DNA from 2 places in the Paenibacillus sp. MMO-58 genome. Region 1 is predicted to be linked to the other one. Evidence: riboswitches for the same ligand, from Rfam matches in the RefSeq annotation. Region 1 holds a riboswitch; the other holds the start of a gene.
The links. Region 1 has a riboswitch for cobalamin ahead of WFJ73_RS06055 (ABC transporter substrate-binding protein). Riboswitches for the same ligand answer to the same signal wherever they lie in the genome.
Positions count from the first base shown of each region.

Region 1 (7,431 bases):
GCGTTTGAAGAAATGAAAAACCAGGCTTTCCGCATGGGAGCAAATGCGATCGTTGGCATTGATATCGACTACGAGGTCGTGCGCGACGGTATGCTGATGGTGGCCGTCAGCGGCACGGCTGTTCGTATCTGATAGAAGGTTGGGAAAGAAGCTTCTCATTGCCGGGAGGCTTCTTTTTCGTTACAATGCTTAAAGAAAGCGCTAGGGATGGCGGGCAATGACAGGAGGCGGGCAAGGCATGGATTTTATGTCCTCGTTAGTAGAGCAGCGGATTAAGGAATCCATGGCGAAAGGCGAGTTTGACGACCTGAAAGGGAAAGGCAAACCGCTGGAACTGGAGGATAACTCCCATGTACCGGAGGAGCTCCGGGTTGCCTACAAGCTTCTTAGCAACGCCGGAATGATTCCGGAAGAGATGGTTGTGAAGAAGGAAATCGTCAGCCTCCGCGACATGATCCGCCTATGCCGGAATCCGGATGAACAAGCCGTTCTCAAGAAGAAGCTGACGGAGAAAGAGCTGAGGTTCAAGATGCTCATGGAAGCGCGCGGACTCCGGCAATCGCCGGTTTTTCAGCAATATGAATCGAAGATTCTGAAGAAATACGAAGGAGTGGAATGAAGTGTACCCAGAGATTACGCCAGCCGAAGTTGAAGAGCGCCTGAAAAACGGCGAGAAGCTGAATCTGATTGACGTGCGCGAAGATGACGAGTGGGAAGCAGGACATATCGCGGAAGCGGTCAGCGTTCCTCTCTCGCAATTCGGCGAGCGCTACGAAGAGCTGCCGAAGGACCAGGCTCTGATCATGGTTTGCCGCAGCGGCGGACGCAGCGGAAGAGCTTGCGATTTCCTTCATGCCCAAGGCTATAACGTAACCAACATGACCGGAGGCATGCTCGCCTGGAATGGCGATGTCGCATACGGCAAATAAAAGGTAAAGCGTGCTTGTTAGGCGGCAATGGCCCCCTCAAGCACGCTTTTTTAATTCTACATCCCCCATTCGAATCATATAGATTAACGCAGGAGCTTGTTCAATTACGGCGGTAGAATGGACAAGCGGAAGGCGGGTGAGCTGTATGGACGAGAAGGGAATTACGATCGATTTATCCGTGCAAGGAATGAGCTGCACCGCTTGCGCGGCCAGAATAGAGAAGAATGTCGGAAAAATGCCAGGCGTTGAAGCCGTAGCGGTCAGCTATTCGGCACGTACGGCCTGGGTGCAATATAAGCCTGGAATGATTGAGCCGTCAGCCATCATGCAGCAGATCGCCAAGCTGGGCTTCAAAGCTGATCTGCCCGAAAATGCGAAGGAAGGCTTCGAGAAGGAACGAAGCCGGCTGCGGCTGAGATTGATCATCTCCATGATTCTAACTGCGCCTCTGCTCTCGGCGATGGTACAGCATCTGGCTCCGTTTGCCCGGATTGAGCTTCCCGAGCTTCTGACCAATCCGTGGCTCCAGCTGGTTCTTGCGACCGTTATCCAGTTCGTCATAGGTCTGCCGTTCTATATCGGGGCCTATCACGCCATCCGGTCGCGGGCGACCAATATGGATGTCTTGGTGGCAACCGGAACCTCGGCTGCTTATTTGTACAGTCATTTTCTCGTATTTAATGCGGATCGGACCGCTTTGTACGCCCACGAGGTTCCTCTGTATTTCGAGACATCCGCAGTCGTCATAACGGCCGTGCTGCTTGGCAAGTTTATTGAAGCCTCCGTTACTTCGCGCGCGCAGCAGGATGCCTCGGGATACAGCAAGCTGCTGAATACGGTAGTAAAAGTGGAGCGGGCCGGCGTAGAAATGGAAATCAAGACGGAGTTTGTCCGGGAGAACGATTACGTACTTGTGCCTGCCGGACAGATTATTCCCGTTGACGGCGTTATTGCAACCGGAGAATCGGAAATTAACGAGTCCTTGTTGACGGGCGAGAGCGTTCCGCTTGCCAAGCGCCCCGGCGACCAAGTATGGGCAGGGACTCGGAATGAAAGCAGCAGCCTCCGTATCCGTACAACCGCTGCCGGTTACGCCACCATGCTGAGCCGGATTGTTGATCTCGTCAGGCAGGCGCAACGTTCGAAGTCGCTGATTCAGCGGCAGGTCGATGCGGTATCGGCTTGGTTTGTACCGGCGATGCTGCTTCTCTCGTTAGGTACGTTTGTGATTTGGGTTTCGGCTGTTGAACCGGGCAATTGGACGACGGCCTTCCGTTGTGCCGTCGCGGTTGTATTGGCGGCTTGCCCATGCGCTCTCGGACTCGCAACTCCGATTTCCCTTGTCGTAGCCTCGGGGCGGCTCGCCAAAAGAGGGATTGTGGTAAAGGAAGCGGGTGCGCTTGAACGGCTGGCGCAGCTTAACATGCTTGTGCTTGATAAAACGGGAACGTTAACGGAAGGAAAACCGAAGATCGGCAGCATGCACGTTACGCAGGGGAGCAAGCAGGGACTCTTGAGGCTTGCAGCCGCCGTGGAAGCCAATTCGACTCATCCGCTAGCCGTCGCCATTCGGGCGGAGGCCGTGCAGACCGGCCTGGTTCCTCCTGCCGCAACCGATTTCTCCTATACGACAGGCAAAGGGGTAGAAGCATCGGTAGAGCAGAGGAGAATAGGAATCGGCAATGCCGGGTTTGCCGCACTGAAAAAGTGGGGCATCGGCAGTCCAACTATTCAAAGATTCGCGGAAGAACGCCAGAAGCTTGGGGAAACGGTGCTGTACGTAGCGGATAATAATCGAGTAATTGGAGCTATATCCTTCATCGATGCGGTAAAGGCTTTTGCCAAACCGGCCGTAACGCAGCTTCGGAAAGCAGGAGTAACCGTGGTTCTGGCAACGGGAGATCATCCTGCGCCTGCTTTGAGCGCGGCCCAAACGGCGGGGATCGATCCTTCAAAGGTCTATGCCAATATGCTGCCCGAAGATAAATTGGAGCTGGTGGACCGCCTGAAGGAGCAGGACTACAAGGTCGGAATGGCCGGGGACGGCTGGAATGACGCTCCGGCACTAGCCGCGGCGGATGTAGGCCTCGCGATGGGAGACGGTACGGATGCGGCATTAACAGCCGGTCACATTACGCTTCTCCAGCCCCGGATGACCGCTATTCCGGAGGCTTTGCTGATCAGCCGTCTAACGGTGCGCAATGTTCGGCAGAATCTGACTTTCGCTTTCATCTATAACGCGCTTATCATTCCGTTTGCCGCTTGCGGCATGCTTCAGCCGTGGATGGCAGGTACGGCAATGGCCTTCAGTTCGGTATCGGTGGTGGGTAACGCGATCAGGCTTGGAGCAAGATTAAGAAGAGCTGCTGGACAATTCTAGAATATGGGTGGTATAGTTACGTTGGTCGAAAACGAATAAATCATGGAACAGGTGCTGCAGGAGCCGACAGGCTTTTGCAAGCTTAATAGGGAAGTCCGGTTAAAATCCGGCACGGACCCGCCACTGTAAGAAGCGGTCTAATTTTATTTAGACCCGTGTGCCAGCTTACGTCACTGAATGCAAAATTCGGGAAGACGCTGGCGCTACTGCTTCAAGTCAGGAGACCTGCCTGTTCGCATAACGCTATACCTACGCGGAATTAGGGAAGTGTTGGAATGAAGGAAACCGTCTTTTTTTGCGCGCAAGCAAAAAGGACTTCCGGCATTTCCGGCACCTTTGCCGGGAATGCCTTTTTTTGTTTTCGATTCAAGATAAATAGAAGGGGTGCTTGGAAACTATGGTTGGGAGAAACAAAAGATTGTCGAAATTAATGCTGGCAATGTTGATGACCGCAATTCTGGTCTTTATGGCGGCATGCGGCGCTAACAAAGCGAACACGAACGATGCGGGGAATACGGGGAATGCCAACGCGTCGGCATCGCCGGTTCAAAGCGAGCAGCCAGCCGAAAGCCCGGCAGTGGAGACGGTATATCCGTTTAAGGTGACGGATGCTACGGGAACGGAATTGACGTTTGAGAAAGCACCAACGAAGGTCGTATCTCTCGCGCCAAGCGAGACGGAAGTTCTTTATGCGGTCGGCGCAGGCGAAGAAGTTGCCGGCGTTGACAGCTACAGCAATTATCCGGAGGAAGCGGCGTCCAAGCCTAAAGTAGGCGACATGACGACCAATATCGAAGCAGTCGCGGCTCTTAATCCCGATCTTGTAGTGGCTTCCTCTTCGATGAATACCGATGCGGTCGAGCAGCTTCGCAAGCTGAACATTACGGTTCTTGCCACGGACCCGAAAACTTACGATGAAACAATTGCCAAAATCGAGACAATCGGTAAAATAATGAATAAGAACACGGAAGCTGCGCAAGTTGCAACGCATATGCGCGATGTGAAGCAGCAGGTGACGGATGCCGTGAAGGACGCTCCGAAAAAGCTGGTTTACCTGGAATTCTCGCCAGGCTGGACGGTAGGTTCCGGCACGTTCCTGGATGAACTGCTTACGATTGCCGGCGGTACGAACGTGGGCGCTTCGCAAGCAGGCTGGTATGAAGTTAGCGCGGAAGAAGTCGTGAAGCAAAACCCTGAAATTATCCTTTATCCTGATCTGGGAGAGGATCCGAATCCAATCGTTACCGGAATAAACAGCCGTCCAGGCTGGGATGCGATTGATGCGGTGAAGAACAAGCAGATGTTCGAAGTTGGCAATGACGAGACTTCACGCGTAGGTCCGCGTCTTGCGGATGCCCTGCTGCAGGTTGCGAAAGCTCTTCACCCGGATCTTGTGAAGTAGATGAAAAGAAAATTAGCGGTCTATGGAGGAGCAGCTTTGCTCCTTCTTGCTGTTTCTATCGTTCTAAGTTTGTCGATTGGGTCCTCCATGCTCCCGTTTGCCGATGTATGGGGAATCCTCTGGCATCAGCTTCCTTGGACGGATGACGCCGGAAGTCATTGGAGTACCGGAGAGATCGCGATTGTTACGCAGGTCAGATTGTCACGCGTGCTGCTAGGCGTGCTTGTTGGCGCGTGTCTCGGGCTTGCCGGAGCGGGCTTTCAAGGCGTGCTCCGCAATCCGCTTGCCGATCCGTATACGTTAGGGGTATCATCCGGCAGCTCGGTAGGGGCGGCTTTTCTTATTTTGTTTGGTTATCAAGCCGTGCTGGGCGAATGGACGATTCCGGTTGTTGCTTTTATGACGGGAACGCTGACGCTGCTCGGCGTCTTTTTCCTGGCGCGCAGCAGAGGCGTCATGCAGATTGAGACTTTGATCCTGTCCGGTGTCATCATTCAATCCTTCTTAGGCGCGTTTGTATCGTTTATGGTATCGATGTCTGACGAAGTCATTAACCAGATTCTGTTCTGGCTGATGGGCTCTTTGGCTATGAAAAACTGGGCGGACGTGTATATTGTGCTTCCGTGCCTTGTGATTGGCTTGCCGATTTTATTTGCATACGGACAAGCGCTGAATCTATTTGTGCTTGGCGAGAGGCATGCGGCACATCTGGGAATCCGGGTTGAACGGACAAAGCTGATCGTTCTGATCGGCTCGACGCTGCTTACCGCGGCGGCGGTGTCGGTCAGCGGAGTTATCGGGTTCGTAGGCTTGGTTGTGCCGCATCTCATCCGGTTAATGGTTGGTCCCGATTACCGGCTGCTGATTCCGCTCTCGGCGATTGGCGGAGGGATATTCGTGTTATGGTCCGATACGCTAGCAAGAATAGCCCTTGCCCCGAAAGAAATTCCGCTAGGGGTCGTAACCGCTTTACTAGGCGCGCCATTCTTCGCGTATCTGCTGTACCGGCGCAAAAAAGGACAGGAGGGCTATTAATGATCTCGGTTCAACAAGTGAGCAAGAAAGTTAACGGCCGTTCTGTCCTGGAGAACCTCTCGTTTAAGCTTGAGCCCGGCCGGATTCATGGCATTATCGGGCCAAACGGCGTAGGGAAGTCAACGCTGCTGCAGCTATTATCAGGCGTGACAAAGCCTTCTTCGGGCGATGTCAGCTTATCCGGCGTGAATCTGTCGAATTATTCCCGCAAAGCGCTCGCGAGACGTTTGGCGGTGCTGCAGCAAGGCGGGTTGCCCCCAGCGGGCTTTACCGTCCGTCAAGTGGTTGAGATGGGACGTTTTCCTTATCAGAATTGGTTTGGCGATGAGCGGGAGGATCATTCTGCACTAATCGATTTCACGCTGGATTCGATGGGGCTGACGCCTTTGTCGAACCGGCCTCTTGATCAGCTAAGCGGCGGGGAGCGTCAGCGGGTAGCTCTAGCGAAGGTGGTGGTGCAGGAGCCGGAGGTTATTTTGCTGGATGAGCCAACGACATATCTGGATATCGGTTATCAAGTGCAGCTGCTGGATACCGTACGGCAGTGGCAGCAGGAACGCAATTTGACCGTTGTAGCGGTTCTGCACGATCTGAATTTGGCTTCCCTGTATTGCAATCGGATACTCGTCTTGCATAAGGGCGGAATAGCGGCAACGGGTGCTCCTGCGGAGGTGCTTAGCGTTGACCTGATTCGTGAGGTTTATCAGACGGAGGCATCGATCGTGAAGCATCCTTTAACCGGTACGCCTCAAATTTTATTGCAGCCGAAGCAACAGGATGCCGGCAGATTAATTGAAATGACATAGAGTTGTACATACGGAGAGGAGAAAACATTGTGGCAAATGAATTAGCTGCCGAGTTACAACAGATTATCGAACGAATCAGACCTTTCCAGGAACAGGCTGTAATTGAAGCAAAGGCGCATTCCGATCAGCTGACAAAGCCAACCGGCAGTCTCGGGAAGCTTGAAGAGATTGCTTTTCGCTTAGCCGGGATTTCAGGCAGTCTCTGGCCGGATTTGAGCCGCAAAGCGGTAGTCGTGATGGCTGGAGATCACGGCGTGTGCGAGGAAGGGGTCAGCGCGTATCCGCAAGAAGTGACTCCGCAAATGGTCCTTAATTTCTTAAGCGGCGGAGCGGCGGTAAACGTACTCGCGCGACAGGCGGGAGCCGATGTCTATTGCGTGGATATTGGCGTAAACGCCGAGCTTGAGCATCCGGGGCTGATCAGCCGGAAGGTGGTTCGAGGAACTGCCAATATGGCAAAGCAGCCTGCGATGAGCAGGGAGGAAGCGCTTCGGGCTATTATGGCAGGCGTTCAAGTAGCTAATGAATTAGCTGAAAAAGGCTACCGGCTGTTCGCAACGGGAGAGATGGGAATCGGCAACACGACCCCAAGCGCGGCTCTGACAACCGTATTGACGGGATTAGCGCCCGAATTATCCGTTGGCAGGGGAACCGGCATTAATGATGAAAGCTGGCGGCATAAGATTGAAGTCGTGAAACGCGCTATTGCCGTTAATAAGCCCAATGCCTCGGATCCGCTTGATGTACTCGCCAAGGTAGGCGGTGCGGAAATTGCGGGCTTGGCCGGATTTATCATCGGCGCGGCTGCAAACGGCTGTCCGGTTGTCGTTGACGGGTTTATTTCCTCGGTTGCCGCTCTGGTGGCCGTTCGGCTGGCAG
Region 1 covers NZ_JBBCVY010000002.1:65,592-73,022, reverse strand. Annotated here, with positions in the region: gene WFJ73_RS06075 (YbjQ family protein) at 1-132, shown strand, start outside; gene WFJ73_RS06070 (DnaJ family domain-containing protein) at 239-619, shown strand; gene WFJ73_RS06065 (rhodanese-like domain-containing protein) at 621-929, shown strand; gene WFJ73_RS06060 (heavy metal translocating P-type ATPase) at 1,075-3,309, shown strand; cobalamin riboswitch at 3,342-3,556, shown strand; gene WFJ73_RS06055 (ABC transporter substrate-binding protein) at 3,728-4,711, shown strand; gene WFJ73_RS06050 (FecCD family ABC transporter permease) at 4,712-5,746, shown strand; gene WFJ73_RS06045 (heme ABC transporter ATP-binding protein) at 5,746-6,552, shown strand; gene cobT (nicotinate-nucleotide--dimethylbenzimidazole phosphoribosyltransferase) at 6,579-7,431, shown strand, end outside.

Region 2 (7,431 bases), on a different contig from region 1:
CGATGGCTTCCGCAGAACGTATCTTTGAAATTCTGGATACCGATGCCGAGGTAACCGATGCTGCCGATGCGCGCCGCATGCCGGCGATCCGCGGCGAAGTAGCGTTCGAGAACGTATCGTTCCGCTATGAAGAATCCAAGCCGGATGTTCTTCATGACGTCAGTTTTAGGGTTCGTCCAGGCCAGCGTGTTGCGCTGGTTGGACCAACGGGAGCAGGGAAAAGTACAATCGTTAACCTGCTTATGCGGTTCTATGATGCAACCGGAGGCAAAGTTACGATTGACGGATTGGATGTCAAAGACGTTACGCTGGAATCTCTGCGCAGACAGATGGGAATCGTACTCCAGGATTCGTTTATTTTCTCGGGAACTATCGAACAGAACCTGCGGTATGGCAATGACGGGGCAACGAGGGAGCAAATGATTCAAGCCTCGGAAAGCGTGCGTCTGGACCGTGTCGTTGCGTCCATGAATGAGGGCTATGATACGGAGGTAGAGGAGCGGGGTTCAAAGCTGTCGGTTGGCCAGCGGCAATTGCTTGCGTTCGGAAGGGTGCTGCTGTCCGATCCGCGGATTCTTATTCTGGATGAAGCAACCTCAAGCGTAGATACCGAAACGGAGCAGCATATCCAGGAAGCGCTGGAGACTTTGCTGAACGGCCGCACCGCCTTTATCATCGCGCACCGTCTCTCGACGGTACGCGACGCGGATCTTATTCTTGTTGTCCAGGACGGACGAATCGCGGAGCAAGGCTCGCACAATGAATTGATGAAGACTGGCGGTCTGTATGCGAAGCTGGTAAATACGCAGCTTAACATGCAAGAGGCCGTGTTAACGCAAGTCGAAGCTTAATTCGCGGCTTCGCTTGCTTGCTTAATCCGGTCGATCGCTTCGGCCATCGTTTTATCCGTAAGATGGGCGTAGATTTGGGTCGTCTCGGGAGAGGCGTGCCCAAGCTGCTCCTGGGTCATGTAAATATCGTTACGCAGGTAATAATCGGTTGCGAACGAATGGCGGAGCTTATGTACGCTTAAGTAAGGCTTGCCGAATCGCTTCGCATATTTGATTACCATTTCCTGAATGGCGCGTTTGGTCATTCGAGAGCCTTCTTTTTTGCCGTTAGCAATGGCAAGGAAGAGGGCTTTTTCACGTTTAGGCGCTTTATAATGGGAGTCCCTCATTTGCAAATAGGCCGTTAGATCATCAACCGCTTCCTGACGGAAATAGACGGGAGTCTTGAAGGTATCGTCGTTCTTGCCTTTTCGGTAGACATAGGCGAGCTTCTTCTTCACGTCAATATCATCGGTATTGAGATTTACGATTTCGGAGACGCGAAGGCCGGAATGAAGAATGAGACTGATAATGCAGCTGTCTCTGGTTCGATTTAGCTGATAGGAATATAGAGCCTGCTTGTTCTCCGCAACGTCCTTCTCGTAATCAGCATGTATATAGGCCAGAAATTCGTGTATTTCTTCTTCCTGCAGCAGCTTGCCTTCCAGCTTTGCCGCCGTATCTTTTGGCTTATGCGTTCGCTTGATCGAGACCTTGGCCATCACGTTCCGCTTTAATAGCGGATAGAACTCGTCATCCTCGGCGATCTGGCTCAAATAATGAAAGAGCGACCTTAGAGACGACAGCTTGCGCGTAATGGTTGTTCTGGTATTGCTATGGTTCGGATTGGTCGCAAGGAACATCCGGAAGGTATCGATACTGTCCATATGCAGCCGTTCAAGCTCGATAAGCTGGACATCCTTCACTTTTTCCGCGCTTGATAATCCTTCGGCGATCAGCCATCCCATAAACGTCTCGTAGTCTCTGACATACTCCAGCAATGAAGAGGGAGAGAGGTCGGGAAGCTTATAGTTGATAAATTTCTCCACATACCAGGGCATCATCGGAACACGCCGGTCTAGCTCCTGCCGATCCTTGATTTTGATCACATTCAATGCTGTTCACCTCGCTTTAAATCTTCCTATATTGTACCAATTCAAGCGATAGGGAACAATCGAAAGGATTCGAGCGTGAGGAAAAAGTTAGATTAGCAAATAAATGTAATTAATGTATTCGGGTTACTATATTTTTTTTTGTATGTTAAACTCGTTAAAAACCTGCCGTTACACAACAAAATTTTTCCAATTAATGATTTATGCAAATATTAATAAAATGAGAGGAGTATTAATATTGATTAATAATCAAATTTATAAATATAGTATTTCCATTATTCTAGCATTTATGATGACGGTTGCCATGCCGCTTCAGGCTGCGAAAGCAGCGGCGCCAGCGACGCTCAGTTATGGCAGCTACGGTCCGGATGTGCCGGATTTGCAGTTCCGTTTGAAGACGTTAGGTTATTTCGATAATACGGCGATTACAACGTTTTACGGAAAAATGACGGAAGAGGCCGTTCGCAAATTCCAAGTGGATTACGGACTTAAGTCGGATGGTGTAGCGGAGGAGAAAACTTGGACCCAGCTGAAGAAGGTTTCCGCTAATCAGAAAGAGCTTGATCTTCTGGCACGTATCGTTTATGCAGAAGCGCGCGGAGAGTCCTTCAAGGGCCAGGTTGCCGTTGCGGCGGTTGTATTAAATCGTCTTGATGCTGACGGCTTCCCGAAAACCATTAAAGGCGTAATCGAACAATCCGGCGCATTTACGGCGGTTGATGACGGCCAATATAATTTGAAGCCGGATTCTACAGCCTACAAAGCTGCGCTAGATGCGCTTGGCGGCAACGATCCGTCGCAAGGCGCGTTGTATTATTTTAATCCGAAGACGGCTACATCGAAGTGGATCTGGTCCCGCAAGCAAATCGTTCAAATCGGCAATCATATCTTCGCGGTATAAGATCCAATACGAAGGGCTGTGTACAAAGCTTGCCCGATATCGGCACGGTTTATTTAAAGAAATAAAAGTTATAGGCACATTCCCTACTCGGATCGAGCGGGAATGTGCCTTTTATTTTATAAAGAATATAAACCTGCCCTATATTTCCTAACATTCATTGCTTTGTTATACTAATTATTAAATCCTTTGCACAAATTCTAAATAAAATAAGGTGATCTCATGGAATCGAAACGTATTGCAGCAGAAAAAGCAGTTGAACTCGTCAAGGACGGGATGAAAGTAGGACTTGGTACCGGCTCTACCGCGTACTGGGCGATTCAAGCGATTGGCCGTCGGGTGAAGGAAGAAGGGCTAACCATTCAAGCAGTCGCAACTTCGGTTCAATCCGAGCAGCTGGCGAAAGAACTTGGCATTCCGATGATGCCGTTTGCCGATGTGGACGTGCTTGATCTGACAATTGACGGGGCGGATGAAGTGGATCCTGCCCTTCACTTAATTAAGGGTGGCGGCGGAGCTCTGCTTCGCGAGAAGATTGTAGCGGCTGCAAGCAAGCAGCTGATTATTATCGTGGACGAGAGCAAGGACGTGAAGCAGCTTGGCAAGTTCCCGCTGCCTGTCGAGATTGTTCCGTTTGCTTTCGAACTGACGGTGAAGAAGCTTCGCAAGCTGGGCTGCGAGCCGAAGCTCCGCAAGAAAGGTGAAGAGCTGTATGTGACCGATAACGGCAACTATATTGCGGATTGCGAGTTTGGCGCCATTACGGATCCGGAAGCGCTTCATGATGACCTGAACCGGATTCCCGGCGTTGTGGACAACGGATTGTTTATCCATATGGCAAGTCTAGTTATTGTGGGCTCCGCAGACGGTTCGATCCGGAGTATCCCAAAGGAATAAACCAGCCTAACAAGCAGGAAGGGTGGAGAAGCATGAATAAGAGGTTTGCGTTAATAACGGATACCCATGGCAATATGCCAGCGTTAAAAGCGGCCCTTCATGAGATCGACACTTTGCACGAGATTGACTCCATCTATTGCTTGGGAGATATAATCGGAATCGGGCCGGATACGAATGAAGTGCTTCATACGCTTTTCTCCAGGGATGATGTATCCTATGTGTCCGGTAATCATGATGAAGCCGTGCTCGCGATTATCAAGGGTGAACCTTATCCGGAAAGCCATTTCCATTCGGAACGGCATCATAAGTGGATAGCGGATAGAATGGACAAGTCGTTTGTCCCGCTGCTGGAACGAATGCCTCGTATGATCCGGACTGAAGCGCACGGCAAAAGCATGCTTTTTACCCATTATCATATTGCGCGGGACAAGTTTAACGATCCGATAAGCAAAGATCCGTTTAGCCCAATTGTTGAGCCAAGCCTGTCCAATCTGGAAAAGCTGTTCGACGGTTACGAAGACGCATTGATCGGTTTTGGCCATCATCATCCGGTTCATTATTTCCGCAGCGACAGACAAGCGTTTCTTAATCCCGGTTCCCTTGGCTGCAACAATAAGTCTACTGCCAGGTACGCGATCGTTACGGTGAGCGAGCAGGGTTTTGAGGTACAGCTGCAGGAGGCGGAATATGATAATTCGGCATTCCTTGCTTCCTACGAAAGGCTGGATGTACCCGACCGGGAGTTTATTTTGCGAGTCTTTCACGGAGATCAGCTGAGAGAATAGGCCTATAGAATTGAAAAATTTAGCATGACAAAACGAAAAATATTCGTTATGATGAGCAAGCAAATTGAATACGAGATAAGTATCAGGTGCCAATGATACCTTCCGCCAGTTAGGGCGATGGTATTGGATTGGTTAAAAGGGAAGTTGGGTGAGAATCCCACGCGGTCCCGCCGCTGTAAGAGACGAGTCTATGCGCATATCCACTGGGCAACCGGGAAGGGTGCATAGGCATTGACGCTCGAGCCAGAATACCTGCCTGATTCTTTTTACACCACAATTCTACGAGCGATAGGAGGGTGTTCATTATGCATGCTTACTTTGACATGTCTACTTGACCAAGCCCTTCAACTTTTACGAGTTGGAGGGTTTTTTGCTGTGCGGATGGGTAGTTGTGCCCGAGAGAATGAAAGAGTTATAGAAAGGGAGCTTGTAATGAAAAAGAATAAATGGTTAGTATGGCTGCTTGTTGTAGCAGTAACGTTATCCGTTACTGTAACGCCAGTCCGTGTGTCTTATGCCGACCCCGCAGATACGCCGGAAGGTTACGTCACGCTGGATGTGGAGAAGTTTACGCTTGGCCAGGGCTATATTAAAGAGCCCGTAAAAGTGCCTTTTTATGAAGGGGACAATGGGGCTGCCTTGGTCGACCGTCTTCTTGGGGAAGAGAACTACAAGCATTCGGGATCGATCGATAGCGCTTTTTATTTATCCAAAGTAAAAGATAACGATTCCAGGCCGGTTGAGCTTCCAGCCTACCTAACAAAGATGATGGAAGACAATCATGCGGTGTTTGGCGGCAAAGTGGATGAGAATTGGCTTGGTGAGTTTGACTACACCAATATGTCCGGTTGGATGTATGCCGTAAATAATGCGTTCCCTCCCGTTGGCTTTTCCAATTATGAGCCGCAAAACGGCGATGTCATCCGTGTTCAATTCACCGTATACGGATACGGAACGGACCTTGGCAGCGAGTGGGGAGATATCCGGCTCGCGAACAAGGATGGATTAACGGAAGCCATTGCTGAAATCAACAGCTCACCTGACAAACAGGAATTGCTGAATGATGTGAAGATTGGTCCAGCGTACGAACATGCATATGCTACATTACAAAATATTGAAAGTACGCAAGAGGAAGTTAATTCGGCTTTGACAGAGCTGGCAGGAGCTCAGGATACGACTCCTCCTTCCATCACGGTTAACGGATTTGTTAACAATCAGGTCGTAACGGCACAACAGCTTCCGTTCTCGGTATCGGTTACGGATAACGTTCAGCAGACAATCGACCCTGAAGTGAAGCTGAACGGAAATCTGCTGCAACCATCAAACGGACAGTATACAGCTGATTTAGTATCTGGCTTGAATACGCTTGTCATCAATGCGGCAGATGGTGCCGGTAACCAGGCAACGCAGACCTATACGGTTACATACAAGGCAAATGCTGCAGGTACAATCGATCAATACGTCGACCGCAATCTGGCTTATCTATTATCAACGGTAAGCAATCCCGTCTTCGGAACGTTAAACGGCGAGTGGTCAGTCCTTACCTTGGCACGCGGCAACTACCAAGTGCCGGATGGCTACTATGATACTTATTACAACAAGGTCGTAGCGGCTGTTCAAGATAAACAAAACGTTCTAGATCCAAATAAATATACCGAGCACTCCAGAGTTATCCTGGCGCTGACGTCGATTGGCAAAGATGTAACGAATGTCGGCGGATATAATCAGCTCGAGAAGCTGGCAGATTTCAATAAAGTTATTGCCCAAGGCATTAACGGACCTACCTTTGCCTTGCTGGCACTGGACAGCCACAAATACGATATTCCTGTCGTAGCGGGCGTAGCGGTTCAATCCACAAGAGCCAATCTTATTCAATACATGGTTGATAAGGAGGTTAAGAAAGGCACCGAAAATGCAGGCGGATGGGGCTTTGGCAGCTTTGTTGATGTGGACTTGACGGCTATGACGCTTCAAGCTTTGGCTCCTTATTACAACTGCAACCCTGATGTCAAATCAGCTGCCGACCGTGCAGTCACTTGGTTGTCCAAGTCACAGAGCAGCAATGACGGCGGTTATTCTTCGAGCGAGAGCATCGCGCAGGTCATTGTTGCTCTTAGCGCATTAGGGATCGATTCCAACTCGGATCCCCGTTTTGTAAAGAACGGCCATTCCTTGATTGATGCGTTCTTACTCTATGCTTTGCCTGATGGCGGTTTCCGTCATACCAAGACGGGCGGCGTCAACGGATTGGCGACCGATCAAGGTACGTATGCACTTGTAGCTTATGACCGCTACTTGAAACAGAAGAAATCTCTTTATGATATGACGGATGTCACGCTTTCCACTGAACAACAACCGGCGAATCCCGGTGATTTGACACTTCCGTCAGGCAATACACCGCAAGTAGCGGTTCCGGATGATTCGGCAGATTACCGAATACCGGTTACGGCAGCAGACAGCGGCAAACAAATCGGCATTTCGATTCCTGCTGGCAAAGCATCGGATGTAAAGCTTAGTCTTCCGCTTACCACTGCGCTGCCGCAGATTGAAGCGGTAAAAGGAAATAATTCGATCCTGATTCCGCAAGGCACGCAAGTGACATCCGGAGACTCAGCAGGCATTCATTTGCTTACTGCCTTAAATACTTCCGATTCCGTCTTGCAAAACCAGATTAAGAACATTGTTGCAAGCGGCAAAAAAATGGATCAGGTTGCAGTTGCCTTCTCGATGGGTGGGAGCGCACGCGTGCAATTCAATCAGTTCGTTACCTTGACGCTTAAAGGGATGGGCGGCAAAAGCGTTGCTTATATCGAGGGCGGCGTTGCCACTTCGATTACGAAATACACCAGCGATGCGCTTGGCCTTGCAAGCGGCAAGAACGAATACACGTACGACAACGGCTCTGATCT
Region 2 covers NZ_JBBCVY010000001.1:1,189,574-1,197,004, forward strand. Annotated here, with positions in the region: gene WFJ73_RS05485 (ABC transporter ATP-binding protein) at 1-851, shown strand, start outside; gene xerS (tyrosine recombinase XerS) at 848-1,945, opposite strand; gene WFJ73_RS05495 (cell wall hydrolase) at 2,232-2,843, shown strand; gene rpiA (ribose-5-phosphate isomerase RpiA) at 3,063-3,737, shown strand; gene WFJ73_RS05505 (metallophosphoesterase family protein) at 3,770-4,522, shown strand; cobalamin riboswitch at 4,604-4,783, shown strand; gene WFJ73_RS05510 (S-layer homology domain-containing protein) at 4,955-7,431, shown strand, end outside.
Region 2: another riboswitch for cobalamin. It lies ahead of WFJ73_RS05510 (S-layer homology domain-containing protein); the one in region 1 lies ahead of WFJ73_RS06055 (ABC transporter substrate-binding protein).